2 regions of the Colwellia sp. F1 genome follow, and region 2 is predicted to be linked to the other one. Evidence: predicted binding sites of a transcription regulator. Region 2 holds the regulator's gene; the other holds the start of a gene.
The links. The regulator LexA, encoded in region 2, represses DNA repair genes until DNA is damaged. The targets are predictions, from matches to a motif close to TACTGTATNNNNATACAGTA.
Positions count from the first base shown of each region.

Region 1: a site for LexA is predicted at 4,413-4,432, ahead of AC0UA9_RS01150 (LexA family protein). Genes of this name have one in related genera too.

Region 1 covers NZ_JBWDLI010000001.1:246,818-252,582, reverse strand. The annotation lists gene AC0UA9_RS01165 (DUF3427 domain-containing protein) at 1-1,675, opposite strand, end outside; gene AC0UA9_RS01160 (DUF6998 domain-containing protein) at 1,818-2,483, opposite strand; gene AC0UA9_RS01155 (Y-family DNA polymerase) at 2,745-4,001, opposite strand; gene AC0UA9_RS01150 (LexA family protein) at 3,989-4,402, opposite strand; gene AC0UA9_RS01145 (TIM barrel protein) at 4,728-5,498, shown strand.
Region 2 covers NZ_JBWDLI010000004.1:298,447-304,211, reverse strand. The annotation lists gene gspM (type II secretion system protein GspM) at 1-70, shown strand, start outside; gene AC0UA9_RS05760 (type II secretion system protein N) at 243-1,007, shown strand; gene lexA (transcriptional repressor LexA) at 1,144-1,776, shown strand; gene coxB (cytochrome c oxidase subunit II) at 2,367-3,530, shown strand; gene ctaD (cytochrome c oxidase subunit I) at 3,534-5,123, shown strand; gene AC0UA9_RS05740 (cytochrome c oxidase assembly protein) at 5,126-5,683, shown strand; gene AC0UA9_RS05735 (cytochrome c oxidase subunit 3) at 5,730-5,765, shown strand, end outside.

The sequences.
Region 1 (5,765 bases), on a different contig from region 2:
TTACGACTTCATCAAGGCTTTGCAAAATACGTAAAACTCGCTGATCATTATGCGTATATAAATTAGTTAATTCACCGATATTATAACGACCCTTAGCCCATGATATGTTGGTTAAGTCAGTATCATCATCAATGGCAAAGTATTGAAACGGTGAAAGGTGACGCTGATTAATGGCTTCTGGTAGCCTAATTTCAGCGGCAATAACATGGCAAAAATCACTTAAAATATCTGTACCGTCATGGCGCTCTGGTGTTGCGGTTAAGCCGAGTAATATCTTAGGACTAAAGTGTTTTAATACTGCACGATAACTGCTGGCAGAAACGTGATGTACTTCATCAATCACAATGTAGTCAAAGTAATCTTCACTCAAGTTAAGTGTATTGAGTTGATTACTCATTTTTGAATTTAGGCTTTGAATTGAAGCAAACAGGTGTTGATACTTAGTTGGTTTGTTATTGCCAACCCATAACTCCCCAAAACTACTATTTTTTAAAACACCACGATAAGCACCTTGCGCTTGTTTTAGAATTTCTTCACGGTGGGCAATAAAGAGAAAATTAGCTTCTGGGTTATCGCGGTAAAAATTGGCAAAATCAAACGCTGAAATAATAGTTTTACCCGTGCCTGTCGCAGCAACCACTAGGTTTCGATAACGATTATGTAACTCACGCTCAACCTGTAATTTTTCTAATATGGTTTGCTGGTGTGAGTGCGGTTTTATGTCAAAATAAAAACTCGGTGCTAAATTGTTAAAACTGCCTTTAGCTTCTTGTAGTGCGTTCGTTAACTTCTCTCGACTGTCTATTTCACCATCAAAGTGTTCAAAGTCTGGTGATTCCCAGTAGGTTTCAAAGGTGCTTAGCGATTTTTCAATAATATGTGGTATTTCTTTAGAGGTAATTTTTAAGTTCCACTCTAAACCGCTGGTTAACGCTGAGTGCGATAAATTAGACGAGCCAATATAACCTGTATGAAAGCCTGTATTGCGCATAAACAAGTAAGATTTTGCGTGTAAGCGTTCACGGTTGGTGTTGTAACTGAGTTTTACTTCGGTGTTAGGCAATGCTGCTAAAAACTCAACCGCTTTGGCATCTGTTGCGCCCATATACGAGGTAGTAATTATTTTTAATTGTTTGCCGCTTCGAGTAAAAGACTCTAATTCCTTTTTGAATATACGAATGCCAGCCCACTTAATAAATGACACCAACCAATAAATTTTATCCGATGATTGTATTTCTCTTTTTAGTTCTGTTTCTAAGGATATACCTACGTTACTGCCACAAAATAACTCACTTTGCGTTAGGCCTGTGATTGGCATAATCGCGTCAACATATTTGGGTAAATCAGCCGAGATAGGGTTAGCTTTAGCAAATAGCGCGGTGAGTATTTTACCTTGGCTATCAATAAGGTTTGCACTAATTAATTCTTCGTCTTTTATGTGGGTACTAAGCCATTTAACAATAGTATTGGCTAAGTTGATTTGATCATGAATTCGCGTATCACCATTAGGGACTGAGTCCATGGCGATTTCAATTAAACGGGTTAAGAACCTTGATAGCCATGTTGCCGCTTCGCCAGTTTCTAGCTTTCTTTCACCAACATAAAAAGCGTCGCGATCTAAATTGCTTTCAACTAATTGCGTGATTAACTGTTCGTAAATGCCCGTTTGATTCATGAAAATCCTTTTAATATAAAAGTTTTATAACATTATAAACATTTTAAATGGAATGGATAGAAGCAGCTGAACTTATCTAATAGTAATTGCAAAGTGGATAATTTTTTGTGTTATAGGCTTTAATATCATCATTTATTACGCTTTAATTAAGTGACTTTATTACTATCGATCCTAGCTGCCGTGTATTGAAGTTATTACCATTGCCATTTATTGTAGGAATGTTTAACTTTCTCGCTATTTCTCTTAGAACAGGTTTTACAGGACTGATTAAATTACCGCCTTGTGTAATCTCAATTGATCCGTTTTCTAACTCGTTTATACAGTAGTCATCAAAGGTAGCGGAAGTTATTGTAGGTATATTCAGGCGCGTTTTTGATTTGCTTACTAATTTTGACATGGGAATAACCAGTTTGCTTTTATTGGTTCGCTCACCAGTTAGTTTTAATGCACCGACAGTTAGTTCATTAAGCAGTGTTTCTATCTGCATATCTTCGGTGTTGATTCTTAATATGATGATGCGGTCAACAAGTTCAAGCGTGTTGGGGTTAAATGATATTTGACCAGAGGAACCCATACGAGCAGTTGTTTTTACCGATATTCTTTCACCATCAGCACTAACAACATCATAGCCATGCTGATTCACACTTGTTGCCATTTGACCATTAGTAATAAGCGCAGCATATAACTCACCTATACGACCACTTAAATGTCGTAATTCTGTAGCAGGAACACCCCAGTTTAATTCACGTTCAAACCAAGACATAGCTTCGCCAAGTGACTGTATTACTTGCATTTGAGTTAGTGCCATTAGAGTAATCCATTGTTTTTCTTTAATAGTAACATAACAATAAATTATTAGAGTCATTTCTACCAATGAATACATTCAAACATTCTAGCGCCTTAAACAATTGCCCTAGTAAACCCTCTGATTTTGCATCAAAGGTTTTTTAAGCTACCACTTGTTGCGCGGTTTGAAGTCAGTTAAAGCAGTAAAATCTTTTTAAGCCTCGGCTAACCAAAGAAATTTTGAGTTACTCGAAGCTCATAACAGGCTCAATACTCGTTAACACTAACAACTTATTTTGGGTATATCACGCCAGCGACTGGTATATTGTGGTGATAAAAAATCCCTTCTCATTTGCCACTTTTCAGTTTTTCCTTCGCTCGCTATGGTCATAGCGCCTTGGCCATAGCGTTGGTTTATTTGATCAAAGCAATGCATGATTAATGGGCTAGGTTGTGCAGGGGCGAATAAATCAGGTTGTTGGTATTGTTGGCTTTCTAGGCTGATAGCGCCAACGCCACAGCGGTAAAAATGAACCCCTGGTTGAAATATAGCTTGTAGCACAATGCTGACAGCTGACGCTATTTGGCTGCTATTATTTGTCGCTACAGGAAACTCATACACGATTGATTTTTTATAATACTGCGGGTCATGTGGAGAGCTTGCAGCAAAAATCAGTAAGCGCTTCACTAATGAATGTTGTCGGCGTAACTTTCTAGCAACAATAGCCCCGTGGGTAATTAAAGCAAACATTAGCGCCTGTTGTTCAGTTATGCGTTGTCCGAAGCTACGTGTTGAAAATATTGCTTGTTTAGGTGCTTTTACATCATCCCAAGACAAACAAACTATGCCGTTTAGTTCATTAACGGTGCGTTCAACAACAACGCTGAACTGCCTGCGCATGTCTTTAGCCGGTTGTTGCATTAACTGTTCAGCGGTATTAATGCCAAGCATGTTAAGTTTTTTGCCTAATTTATTACCAATTCCCCATACGTCGGTAACATTCATGCGGTTGAGTATTGCGACACTTGATTGATAATTATCAATCACCGCGACACCATTAAAGCCACTAAGCTTTTTTGCTGCATGGTTAGCTGCTTTTGCTAGGGTAGGGGTTGTGCCAAAACCAACGCCTACGGGCAAACGTGTTTCTTGCCAAACAGCCCTACGGATTTTATGTCCGTATTTATGCCAGTCAGCAATTAAGTTATCGTAATTGTTAAACGCTAAAAAAGACTCATCAATTGAATAAACATATTGGTTATCACAGTATTGTGCAATAACATTCATCATACGCTCGCTTAAGTCAGCGTATAACTCATAGTTAGATGAGCGCACAACAACACCATGTTTTGCTAATAAGTTTTTAATTTGAAAGTAGGGCGTAAATTTAGGAATGCCTAAGCGCCTTGCTAGTGGGCATACAGCACAAATACAACCGTCATTATTAGTAAGTACTACTACGGGTTTGTTACGTATGCTTGGGTCGAATACTTTCTCTGCGCTGGCGTAGAAAGATACGGCATCAACTAATGCGTACATAAGGTTATTTCAGGCGACTTTTGATGTAGCCTAATTGAACGAGTGACCACACCTTCTAACTGAAATTCATCTTCTGGTTTTATATGCACAGGCGGGTGAGCACTTGAAGCCGACAGTAAAAGGGCTTGCGTTTTGTCGATGAGTTTACAGACAAAACAACCATTATAATTGGCGACGATAACATCGCCATTTTTGGCTGTTAATGAACGGTCAACAATTAATAAGTCACCATTAAATATACCAACACCCTGCATAGAATCACCATTAGCTTGACCAATAAAAGTCGCATTGGGATGTTTGATCAATAGTTTATCGAGTGACAATCCGAGCTCTTTGTATTCAGCAGCAGGTGACTCAAAACCACTGATGCCCGCTTCTGCAAATATTGGAATAACTTTCATAAAACACCTCTACTGTAATTATGTACAGTATAATTGCTTTGTGATGTTCTGTTAAGCGAATTATTATTTTTATTGGTAAGTCGAATGTACTAAGCAGTTGCAGTTGTCTTAGCGATGAACCGTATAATAGGGGGTTAGGAACCGTAATTAATACTGAAAAAATTTATTAATCACTAGAAATTATAACAACATAGTTGTAACCTCCCAATTTATTGCTTAAATAAACGCTGCTGAGCCAATATAAAATATAGCGAGCATTTCAGCCTTGTAAGCATTTCTTAGTACCGTCATCAATTTAGAAAATCAACTTAAAAAGTAATAACTTATGAACGATAAACTTTCACCTTCGCTTTGCATTGATGCTTTTTTTAGACATATGACTTTCGACCAAGCATGTCGGGCAACAGCGCAAGCTAATATTTCAACTATCGAGTTTTGGTCTTGGTGGGATAAGGATCTAACTGAATTACAAGCGGCAGTTAATCGTTATAATTTATCAATATCTTGCTGTTGTACTAAGTTTATCAGCCTAGTAGACGTGCATAAGCGAGCGGCGTACTTGCAAGGCTTAACGGAGTCAATTGTTGTTGCTAAAAGTTTAAATATAAAAACATTAATCTCCCAAGTAGGTGATTTTATAGAAGGTGTTCCTAGATCGCAGCAAAAACAATCATTAATAGATGGCTTATGCGCTGCAGCGCCACTATTAGAGGCTGCAGGTATTACCTTAGTGGTAGAGCCACTAAATGAGTTAATTGATCACCAAGGTTATTATTTAGTGGCAAGCGCAGAAGCTTTCGACATTATCAAGCAGGTTTCTAGCCCTAATATTAAGGTGTTGTATGATATTTATCACCAGCAAATTAGTGAAGGTAATATAATCAATAACATTTTAGCTAACATTGAGTATATTGGTCACTTTCATGCGGCAGGGAACCCCGGTCGTAATGAATTACAGTATGGTGAAATTAACTACTCACAAATTTTTTCAGCAATAAAACGAAGTGACTATAAAGGATATGTTGGCTTTGAATATTGGCCTATATCTGAAGAACCCATAACTTCTTTACAAGAAGCCGCGAGTTGGCTGGCCTAATACAGGTAATCGTTTACAGTTATTGCTGGTTTACATATATCGTTATATTTCAAATAGCATAATTTAATAAAACTTAAGGTTAGGCTTTATTACCTTGGAAGTTTTTACGCTATGTGGCTATTAGCGTTACATATTTTATTTGCAACACACGCCCATATTCTAAGCATTTACAACATAATTGATATTAAATAACACATATCATCTATGCTAGGTATTAGTTGGTGTTTCTCAGACTCCATAGCGTTAACAATAGCAGATGAAAAGTTC
Region 2 (5,765 bases):
AGCCATTGACCTAACACAGGGCAATAACCAAGGAGAAGTGAAGGTGAGGCGTTTACAGCTTGGGCGGTAATAAGCTGGAAAGTGTAAAGGTTAATTGTGCATAACAATAATAAAAACTGGTGCCTGAATAAAATTCAGGCAGATGTGAAAATTAAGCAAAAATAGCGTCTAGCATCTAGAGCCCAACGCCTAAAATCTAGCGGCTAGTACTTATAATTTCAAATGTTAAACAGAGACTACTAATGAAAAAAAACCTTGCCATGGGCATTATTTTTGTCATCGCTTATCTTGGCTTTGTAATTGCTACCTTGCCAAGCGCATTCGTTTTACAGCAAGTACCATTACCTAATAATGTTAAAAAAAGCCTTTACCTTTCAGGCGTTAGCGGCAGTATTTGGCACACTAATATCGCACAAGTTGTCATAAATGGTACGCCTATTAACAAGGTTAGCGCACAGTTAAGCCCTTGGTCTTTATTGTCATTAACCCCTAAGTTATCAATCACATTTGGTGACCCGTTTAATGCTGGTCCAGAAGGGGCTTTTGATCTAGTACTGTCGTCAACGAAAGCAAAAATAAGCAATGCTAATATGTTAATAAGCGCTAATGAAATAGCACAACAACTACCGCTACCTTTACCTATGTTAGCGCAAGGTGATGTCACCTTAACTGTTGCATCAGCGGAAATTGATTTTAGCAAAAACAATCAATGCGTTAGTGCAACAGGCAATGGCGCGTGGTCTAAAGCTGGTGTTACTGCTCTGTCTCGTACTGTACCGTTAGGCATATTAACTGCCGATATTAGCTGTGACCAAGGCACGCTAGCGCTAGTAATGTCACCTAAAAATGATTTAGGGTTAACCTTTACCGCGTATGTTGCACAAGGCGGTAAAGTATCAGGTGAAGGATATTTACAACCTGGCGCTAAATTTCCTGCCGCCCTTAATGACGCCCTGCCGTTTTTGGGTAGACAAGACAGTCAGGGTCGTTATCGCTTAGTCTTCTGAGTATAAAGGTGAGTGCGTTAGTAAAGTAGGATAGGTAACCCTTGCTAGTAAGCAGTAAAACCTTGTGTTTACCTTGTGGCTGTATATAATAACAGTTGTGAATAAATACAGCGTTTTACCTAGAAAGGAAAAGCTAATGCCAATCGTAAATAAATTAAAACCTTTAACTAAGCGCCAGCAACAAATATTTGATTTAATAAAAGAAAACATTCAAGCAACAGGAATGCCACCTACAAGAGCTGAAATAGCAGTTTTTTTTGGTTTTAAATCAGCTAATGCTGCCGAAGAGCATTTAAAGGCCTTGGCAAAAAAAGGCTATATAGAAATGTTGCCAGGCACTTCGCGTGGCATACGTTTAGCTGAGCAATTTAATGTAGTAGAAGGCTTGCCACTGGTGGGTAGCGTTGCTGCAGGTGAACCTATATTAGCAGAAGAGCATATTGAACAACATTATGAAATGAATGGTGATTTGTTTCATCCTCCCGCCAATTACTTGTTAAGAGTTAATGGCGAAAGTATGAAAAATATTGGCATTCTAGATGGTGATTTATTAGCAGTACATCAAACCAGCGATATTCAAAATGGTCAGGTCATTGTTGCTAGAGTAGAGAACGAGGTCACGGTTAAGCGTTACAAACGAGACGGTGATGTTGTTTATTTAGTCGCAGAAAATGATAATTTTGAGCCAATAAAGGTCGATCTTACTTGCCAAGAATTCAATGTTGAAGGGCTTGCCGTTGGCGTAATTCGTAACGGTAATTGGATGTAAACTGCGTTGCTTTAGTCTTTTTTAATCAATTGCTGCTAAAGACTTTGGCGGCAACACCTTTCTTATCTATCCCCCTATATATCACCCGATTTAACTAATAAAACCCACTTTGCTTGTTATATAGCCAATAATTCTTAGTAAATATAAGATCAATGAAAAAAGCTATAGGCTATATCTATCAAGCTATTCCAAAGCTTTAGAGTGCTTACTCTATTGATACTACAGCTTTTTTTTATAATTACCATTTGACGTAGATCAAGTTTTGAGCGATTCTAGAGTGGGAATCGAACAAAATAATAAGCAAGAACTGTATAAAAATAAAAAGACGTTGATGTGCTAATTCGATACCCAAACTTACTATTACATTCATGTAGTGCTGAGTTAGCAGTTTCACGTCAGTTAATTTAATAAATTTTAAATAGGGTATTACTATCTTGTTTGAAAATAATAACTAAATTAACAGTTAATCAGTTTAATGAGTATGAAGTACATTGCTGCTTTTCTGTTTTCTATTTCTTATACCTTTGTTTTTGAAGTGATATTTAAAATCATTTTTTAGCTTAAGTAGGTAATAATGAGGGAGAAGTTGAGTGAAGAGAGCTAACCATCGTAGGTTGATGGGAATTGGGTTATTTATTTTAAGCCTTTTTTCTAGTTCGGCCTGGTCAAATTCACAGTTAAATTTGACTAAAGGAGCAACAGCGATTAGTAGAGAAGTGTATGATTTACATATGCTTGCACTCTATATATGTACTGGTATTGGTGTTGTAGTTTTTGGTATCATGTTTTGGTCAATGATATTTCATCGTAAATCTAAAGGAGCAAAAGCCGCTGATTTTCATGAAAGCACCAAGGTTGAGATACTTTGGACTGCCATCCCTGTCATTATACTTATCGCCATGGCTATCCCTGCCACTAATACACTAATTAGCATGGAAAATAATGAAAATTCCGACATTACTATCCAAGTAACAGGGTCTCAGTGGAAGTGGCACTATAAATACTTTGATCAAAACATTGAGTATTACTCTGTGCTTTCAACACCAAGAGAGCAATATGAGAATCAAAATGGTAGCTTTAAAGGCAATGAGACAGCTAAAGGTGAAAACTATTTACTTGAAGTTGACAAACCCTTAGTTATCCCTGCCAATAAAAAAGTTCGATTTCTTATTACCTCCGATGATGTTATTCACTCTTGGTGGGTGCCTGCCTTTGCAATTAAACAAGATGCTAACCCTGGTTTTATCAATGAGGCATGGACGAATGTAGATAAACCTGGCATTTATCGTGGCCAATGTGCTGAGCTTTGTGGTAAAGACCATGGTTTTATGCCCATTGTTGTTGAAGTGAAATCGAGCGAAGATTATGACGCATGGTTGAAAGAACAGCATGCTTTAACCGCAAAAGCCGCTGATGCTGAGCGGGCCTCTTTAACTGCTTCTCTGAGTAAAGAGGAGTTAATGCAGTTAGGTGAAACAACTTATATGGCTCATTGTGCAGCCTGCCACCAACCAACGGGGTTAGGGTTGCCTCCCACATTTCCGGCACTGAAGGGCAGTGTGGTTGCAACGCAAGGCAGTATTACAGAGCATATTAATTTAATCGTCAATGGTAAAGGTATGATGCCACCATTTGGTAAACAATTAACACTACAAGAAATTTCAGCGGTGACTACATTTGAGCGTAATGCTTGGGGTAATGACACGGGTGATTTAGTTCAAAGCTCAGATGTTAAAGCAGCAGGCGGGGAGTAACACATGACGACAAATATAATAAATGAATCCCTTGATGATGAGCATCACGATCATAAAATGAAAGGTATTAAACGTTGGCTATTTACCACTAACCATAAAGATATTGGCACATTATATTTATGGTTCTCTTTTATTATGCTGTTAACGGGGGGCGCATTAGCGATGGTAATCCGGCTTGAGTTATTTCAGCCAGGTTTACAAATAGTAGAACCCGACTTTTTTAATCAGTTAACTACAGTGCATGGGCTGATTATGGTTTTTGGCGCAATAATGCCAGCATTTACCGGTTTCGCTAACTGGATGTTGCCTATGATGATCGGTGCGCCAGATATGGCTTTGCCCCGTATGAATAACTGGAGTTTTTGGATATTACCTTTCGCGTTTGCTATTTTGCTTTCTACCTTTTTTATGAACAGTGGTGCGCCTAATTTTGGTTGGACCTTCTATGCTCCGCTGTCAACCACTTACTCAAATGGTAGTACGGCATTTTTTGTTTTTGCTGTGCATATTATGGGAGTATCTTCAATAATGGGAGCAATTAATGTCGTTGTTACCATTATGAATATGCGTGCACCGGGTATGACCTATATGAAAATGCCACTGTTTGTTTGGACGTTTTTTATCATGGCTTATTTGCTAATTGCCGTCATGCCAGTGCTAGCAGGTGCTGTTACTATGGTGTTGACTGATACTTACTTTGGTACCAGCTTTTTCAATGCTGCTGGTGGTGGTGACCCTGTAATGTTCCAGCATATTTTTTGGTTCTTTGGCCACCCTGAAGTCTATATTATGATTATGCCGGCATTTGGTATTGTTTCAACAGTTATTCCCGCCTTTGCGCGTAAAAAACTTTTTGGTTACAGCTCTATGGTTTATGCAACAGGAGCAATTGCCTTGTTGTCATTTCTTGTTTGGGCTCATCATATGTTTACCACAGGTATGCCTTTATTTGGTGAGCTATTCTTTATGTACTGTACTATGTTAATCGCGGTTCCTACAGGCGTTAAGGTCTTTAACTGGGTTGCAACGATGTGGCGTGGTTCATTATCATTTGAAGTGCCCATGTTGTTTTCAATTGCTTTTGTTATTTTGTTCACCATTGGCGGATTTTCAGGCTTGATGCTGGCGCTAACACCTGCAGACTTTCAATACCACGATACCTACTTTGTTGTTGCGCACTTTCATTATGTGCTTGTCACGGGCTCATTATTTTCAATTTATGCAGGAGCTTACTATTGGTTGCCTAAATGGACGGGCCATATGTATAGCGACGCCTTGTCTAAATGGCATTTTTGGTGCTCATTAATTTCGGTCAACTTACTCTTTTTTCCTATGCACTTCTTAGGGTTAGCAGGTATGCCGCGCCGGATCCCAGATTATGCCTTGCAGTTTGCAGACTTTAATAAATGGGTCAGTATTGGTGGTTTTGCTTTTGGCTTATCACAGCTAATCTTCTTAGCTGTTGTAATCAAATGCATTAGGGGCGGTGACAAAGCACCCGCTAAACCATGGGATGGTGCTGAAGGCTTAGAATGGACTGTGGCCAGTCCCGCACCTTATCATACCTTTACAACACCACCGAAGGTTGACTAATCATGAATGATGACATAACGCAAAAGCCTATTAAGGCAAGTAATAGTAAAATTATTAAAAAACTCGTTTTTATGGTTGTTGCTATGTTTGGCTTTGGTTTTGCCCTTGTGCCTATATACGATGTTTTTTGTGATATCACAGGCTTAAACGGTAAAACGAATAATGCTGCAGTCACTTATACCGATGACGGTGTTGATACATCGCGTACGATAAAAGTGCAGTTTATTACTCGAATGGCCAAGGGAATACCCTGGCGATTTGAGCCCGTTATTAATGAGGTATCCGTACATCCTGGTGAAATGAAGTTTGTTAATTTTTTTGCAAAAAATCAATCACAACGTGACATTATTGGCCAAGCAGTGCCGTCAGTGTCTCCAGGTATTGCTGCTGGTTATTTTCAAAAAATTGAATGTTTTTGTTTCGCGCGACAACCATTAAAAAGTGGTGAAGAAGTTGAAATGGGTTTGCAGTTTTATGTTGATCTAGACTTGCCAGCAGATATCAGCACGCTGACATTATCATATACCTTATATGACGTTAGTGAAAAGGCAGACTCGTAATGCATTGATAACTCTTATCGCTATTAACAGTAAAGAGGGAATAAAAATGACAACGAAAGATTATGAAAGTTATTATGTGCCA